2 regions of the Thalassotalea montiporae genome follow, and region 2 is predicted to be linked to the other one. Evidence: predicted binding sites of a transcription regulator. Region 2 holds the regulator's gene; the other holds the start of a gene.
The links. The regulator LexA, encoded in region 2, represses DNA repair genes until DNA is damaged. The targets are predictions, from matches to a motif close to TACTGTATNNNNATACAGTA.

Region 1: the regulator LexA is predicted to act here: its motif matches at 1,900-1,919, upstream of ruvA (Holliday junction branch migration protein RuvA).

The regions. Positions count from the first base shown of each region.
Region 1 covers NZ_JBQRUO010000005.1:107,859-111,037, reverse strand. The annotation lists gene aspS (aspartate--tRNA ligase) at 1-1,201, shown strand, start outside; gene ruvC (crossover junction endodeoxyribonuclease RuvC) at 1,346-1,876, shown strand; gene ruvA (Holliday junction branch migration protein RuvA) at 2,006-2,626, shown strand; gene ruvB (Holliday junction branch migration DNA helicase RuvB) at 2,692-3,179, shown strand, end outside.
Region 2 covers NZ_JBQRUO010000007.1:144,417-147,595, forward strand. The annotation lists gene tviB (Vi polysaccharide biosynthesis UDP-N-acetylglucosamine C-6 dehydrogenase TviB) at 1-196, shown strand, start outside; gene ACSLUR_RS16980 (NAD-dependent epimerase/dehydratase family protein) at 207-1,229, shown strand; gene lexA (transcriptional repressor LexA) at 1,363-1,977, shown strand; gene coxB (cytochrome c oxidase subunit II) at 2,547-3,179, shown strand, end outside.

The DNA.
Region 1 (3,179 bases), on a different contig from region 2:
GCAGTTATTTAAGCAATTGCTGATGATGTCGGGCATGGAGCGTTACTACCAAATCGTTAAGTGTTTCCGCGATGAAGACTTACGTGCTGATCGCCAACCAGAATTCACGCAAATTGATATTGAAACGTCATTTATGACGGCTGATCAAGTAATGGAAGTGACGGAAAAAATGATCCGTGATTTATTCCTTAAATTACTTGATGTTGACCTAGGTGATTTCCCACGTATGCCATACTCAGAAGCGATGACTCGTTTTGGCTCAGACAAGCCAGACTTGCGTAACCCGCTTGAAATTGTTGACGTGGCAGACATTCTAAAAGACGTTGAATTCAAAGTATTCTCAGGTCCAGCGAATGATGAAAAAGGCCGCGTTGCGGTTATTCGCGTGCCACAAGGTGCAGCCCAGTTCTCACGTAAAAACATTGACGATTTAACGAAGTTTGTTGGCATTTACGGCGCTAAAGGTATGCCGTGGCTGAAAGTGAACGACAAAGCCGCTGGCATGGAAGGTATCCAATCGCCAATTCTTAAATTCTTAGATGAAACAGCAGTGAACGCGCTACTTGAACGTACAGGCGCAGAAACTGGCGACATTATTTTCTTCGGTTCAGACAGCTACAACGTAGTTACTGAATCTTTAGGCGCATTGCGTTTAAAACTTGGTGAAGACTTAGGCTTAACCACAGATGAGTGGAAACCACTATGGGTTGTAGACTTCCCAATGTTTGAAGAAGTTGACGGTCACTTACATGCACTTCACCACCCATTTACTGCACCAAGCAATATGACACCAGAAGCGCTTGAAGCAAACCCAATTGGCGCGCTTTCAAACGCTTACGATATGGTACTTAACGGTTGTGAGTTAGGTGGTGGTTCAGTGCGTATCCACGACCAAGCAATGCAAGCAGCGGTATTCAGAATTCTAGGTATCAGCGATGAAGAAGCACAAGAGAAGTTTGGCTTCTTATTAGAAGCACTACAATACGGTGCGCCACCACATGCTGGTTTAGCGTTCGGTCTTGACCGTTTAGTGATGCTAATGACAGGTGCAAGCTCTATTCGTGATGTAATGGCATTCCCGAAAACAACAACAGCGGCATGTCCATTAACCAACGCACCTGGTCAAGCTAACCCTGCGCAATTAGCAGAGTTAAACATTGCCACGATTGCCAAGCAAGACGAAAAAGCTGAACAAGAATAGTAGTGATAGGAAGCGACGAGTTAAGTTGTTTCCTTAGTCCAATTCTGTAAAGTGGTAAAACGCGCTAGGATATCAATTAGCATTAATGCATTGAGCCAGCGCGTTTTTTTATGGAATTTTTTAACGAATTATTAGGGTAACTCATTGGCAATTATTTTAGGTATCGACCCAGGTTCAAGGTTCACCGGTTATGGCGTGATAGAGCAGCACGGGCGAAAATTTACCTATCTAGGTAGTGGTTGTATCAAAGCGATTGCGGCAGGGGAAGATTTAGGTACACGTTTACAAACCATCTTTGCGGGTGTATCAGAGCTGATTATCCAGTTCAAGCCAGATATGTTCGCCATTGAACAGGTGTTTATGGCAACTAACCCTGATTCAGCGCTAAAACTTGGGCAAGCACGAGGGGCAGCCATTGTCGCTGCAACCAATGCGGGTATGTCGATTGCTGAGTATTCCGCTCGCCAAATAAAGCAATCAGTGGTTGGTACAGGTGCTGCGGATAAAACCCAAGTGCAACATATGGTCAAATCCATTCTTAAACTGCCGGGTACACCTCAAGCAGACGCCGCCGATGCGCTTGCCGTGGCGCTTTGTCATGCACACAGCCACGATTCGATTGTAAAAATGGCGGGGCAGGCGAGTAAAACGGTACGAGGTCGCCTGCGTAAATAAGTACTTAGGTATTTAAATCGGTTTACTGTATAAATATCTAGTGTTAAGCTCGCTTTATTAAATAAGTTAGAACACTGAAGTTGGCTGAGCGAGAAGTTGTTGAGCTAGCAGCCGTAAAGAGGATGTGCCGTGATAGGACAATTACGTGGCAAATTATTAGTCAAACAGCCACCTGATATTATCATTGACTGCAACGGCGTTGGTTATGAAGTGCAAGTGCCAATGACCACGCTTTATGCATTACCTGAATTAAACCAAGAAACCACGCTTTATACCCACTTCGTTGTGCGAGAAGATGCACAGCTACTGTATGGTTTTGCCAATCAAGTGGATCGCAAACTGTTTCGTTTGTTAATTAAAGCCAGTGGTGTCGGGCCAAAACTAGCACTCGCGATTTTGTCTGGCATGTCGGCAGAGCAGTTTGTGAGTTGTGTTGCCCATGACGACGTTACAACCATAGTGAAAATTCCCGGTATTGGTAAGAAAACCGCTGAACGCTTATTAATTGAAATGCGCGATCGCATTAAAGATTGGCAAACCGATTTAGCGACGCCTGCAACCGATACTGCGCCATTTGAATTAGCCGCTGATAATGCACTTACAATTAGCGATGCCAAAGGCGATGCGATTAACGCACTGGTTTCGCTTGGCTATACACAAGCACAAGCTGATAAAGCAATTAAAGCTGTGTATGATGCTAACAAATCTAGCGAGCAGTTGATCAAAGATGCGCTCAAAGCCATGCTGTAGTTGGCAAAAAATTACGCTTAAAACGCAAATAAGACACAGAACAAGTCAGAAATAGAAGAATATAGATGATAGAAGCAGATCGACTAATCCAGCCGGCAGCAACGATAGAAGATGAAGGGGTAGATCGCGCGATTCGCCCGAAAATGCTGGCGGATTACACAGGGCAAGATCACGTAAAAGCGCAAATGGAAATCTTTATCCCTGCGGCAAAAAAGCGCAATGAACCGCTTGATCATCTACTCATTTTTGGCCCGCCTGGTCTAGGTAAAACCACACTTGCCAATATTGTTGCTAATGAAATGGGCGTAAGTATTCGCACTACGTCTGGGCCAGTATTGGAAAAAGCAGGGGACTTAGCGGCGCTGCTGACCAACTTAGAAGAAAACGATGTTCTCTTTATTGATGAAATTCATCGCTTAAGTCCTATGGTAGAAGAAGTCTTGTATCCAGCGATGGAAGACTATCAATTGGATATTATGATTGGTGAAGGGCCAGCTGCTCGCTCGATTAAACTCGACTTACCGCCTTTTACTCTGATTGGCGCGACTACTAG
Region 2 (3,179 bases):
AGCGCAAGAAGAATACGGTATTAAGCTTACTGCCGAGCCTAAAAAAGGTGATTATGACGCGGTGATTTTGGCGGTAGCACACGACGAGTTTAAAGCGATGGGGGCTGAGCAAATTCATGCGTTAGGTAAAGCGACACATGTCTTGTATGACTTAAAGTGTGTGCTTCCCAAAGACCAAGTTGATATGCGTCTATAGAGCAGAGTGTATGAATAAGTACGAACAAATATGCCAAGAATTGAAAGCGCAGCCTAAAACTTGGTTAATTACAGGTGTTGCTGGCTTTATCGGTTCTAACCTTTTAGAAGCCTTACTAAAACTAGATCAACGAGTTGTTGGTCTTGATAACTTCGCCACAGGCTATCAAAAAAACCTGGAAGAAGTGAAACAACTCGTTTCATCAGAGCAATGGCAGGCGTTTACGTTTGTAGAGGGCGATATTCGCGATGTTAGCACCTGTTTACAAGTATGCGATGGTGTTGATTATGTTTTACACCAAGCAGCTTTAGGCTCTGTGCCGCGCTCACTGGCAGATCCAATTACCTCTAATGCAGCCAATGTTACAGGCTTCTTGAATATGCTTGAGGCAGCAAAACAAGCAAATGTTACGAGCTTTACTTATGCCGCCAGCAGTTCTACTTATGGTGATCATCCGGCATTGCCTAAAGTTGAAGAGAATATTGGCAGCCCACTTTCCCCTTATGCGGTAACAAAATACGTTAATGAGCTTTACGCGAATGTCTACGCTAGAGCTTATGAATTTAATTGTATTGGTTTACGCTACTTCAATGTGTTTGGTTGCCGGCAAGATCCTGATGGCGCATATGCGGCGGTAATTCCAAAATGGACTGCTGCCATGATTAAAGGCGACACTGTGTTTATCAATGGTGATGGCGAAACCAGCCGTGACTTTTGCTATATCGACAATACCGTACAAATGAATATTCTAGCGGCCACCGCGCCCGCTGAAGCGAAAAACGCGGTATACAATGTTGCACTTGGCGATAGAACGACGCTCAACGAGCTTTATGCATCTATCAAGCATGCCTTATCAGATAATAGTGTTCAGATTGCAACAGAGCCTGAATATCGAGATTTTAGAGCGGGTGATGTTAGACACTCGCAAGCTGATGTTTCTAAAGCAAAGTCAGCACTAGGATACGATCCAAGCCATCGTATTCAACAAGGTATTCTTGAAGCTATGCCTTGGTATTTGGCGAATGTAACCTAGCCTTTTGGGAATATTGCAAGCCAGCATATTCTCTCGCCTAGATCGTGCGTTTTAAATTGGTCTTGCATATCCATACAGTGTGTATATACTTACAGTAATGCTGTATGGATATCAGGAGAGGACCTGTATCGCTATGAAGCCATTAACCGCACGACAATCTCAAATATTTGAGCTTATCAAAGATAAAATTGCTGATACTGGCATGCCACCAACACGAGCTGAAATTGCCGACTTCTTCGGTTTTAAATCAGCTAATGCTGCTGAAGAGCACTTAAAAGCACTAGCAAAGAAAGGCTACATTGAAATGCTGCCAGGTACTTCACGTGGTATCCGGTTAGCCGATGCATTTGTTGAAGAATCTGGTTTACCGTTAATTGGTCAAGTTGCAGCTGGTGAGCCAATATTGGCGCAAGAGCACGTAGAAGATCGTTATCAAATTGATGGCAATTTATTCCAACCGGCTGCAGATTACTTGCTGCGTGTTAACGGCGAGAGTATGAAAGACATCGGTATTATGGACGGTGATTTATTGGCAGTGCATCAAACAACTGATGTTCACAATGGCCAAGTCATTGTCGCGCGGGTAGAAGATGATGTTACTGTGAAGCGCTTTAAACGCGAGGGTAATGTGGTTTATCTGCATGCAGAGAACGAAGAATTCGCACCAATAGAAGTTGATCTAACCAGTCAGCACTTTAACGTTGAAGGTATTGCTGTTGGCGTTATTCGAAATGCAGATTGGATGTAAGATAAAGCATCTCTTTTCAAGGTTTATTTTTTTATCATTAGCTAGACGAATAGATTGATAGTCTTTTGTTTAGTTACCTGACCTATATTTTTCTAATTAAGCCAGCGAATTTCGTTGGCTTTTTTATGTCCAAAAAACCTATCACTACTAAACTTTCTAGTTGACTGCATCCCCTCTCAAGCGCTTGATAGCACATAATTTAATCGACGCGGGGCTCTTTTATTAGAGCTCATACTCTACTGATAAATAAGGAAAAAATAATAAGAATTGATCATAAATCACTAGATCTTGATTAAAAATTGAGTAATTCTAGGTTGTAAAGTGCGCAAACAATAATAACGAATAAAACATAAGAATAAGTGATGTGCGCACAACAACTACATTACAACATACATCACAACACGATCTGCAAAGTAAGCCCACGTCGAAAGTTTTACTATCGACGGCTTTGATGTCTTTGTTATTCAACAGGGTAGAGGAGATGTCGAGTGAAAAGACGTAACCTAGGTTGGCTGTTTTTGGGGAGCATTTTTAGTAGTACGTTGTTTTCCAGCACAGCTTGGGCGGAGATGGAGCTGAACTTAACCAAAGGGGTTACCGCAATCAGCAATGAGGTTTATGACCTTCATATGCTGGTACTGTGGATATGCACCGTAATTGGTATTTTAGTGTTCGGCGCAATGTTTTGGTCGATGGTATTCCATCGCAAATCAAAAGGCGTTAAGCCTGCAACTTTCCATGAAAGTACCAAGGTAGAAATACTTTGGACTGCCATTCCCATTGTTATTCTCATCGCGATGGCAGTGCCTGCCACTAGCACATTGATTGAGATGGAAGATAATGATAACTCAGACATTACCATCTTAGTTACAGGTTCTCAGTGGAAGTGGCATTACAAATATTTTGACCAAGGTATTGAGTTCTATTCGGTGCTTTCGACACCAAGAGAACAATTTGACAATCGCGATGGCAGTGGTCAAACAAAAGGTGAAAACTACCTATTGGAAGTAGACAAACCATTAGTTATTCCCACTAATAAAAAAGTCCGCTTCTTAATTACTTCTGACGATGTTATCCATTCTTGGTGGGTACCTGCTTTCGCAGTTAAGCAAGATGCCAACCCTGGTTTTATCAATGAAGCGTGGACTAGAGTAGACGAGCCTGGTGTCTATCGAGGCCAATGTGCCGAGCTTTGCGGCAAA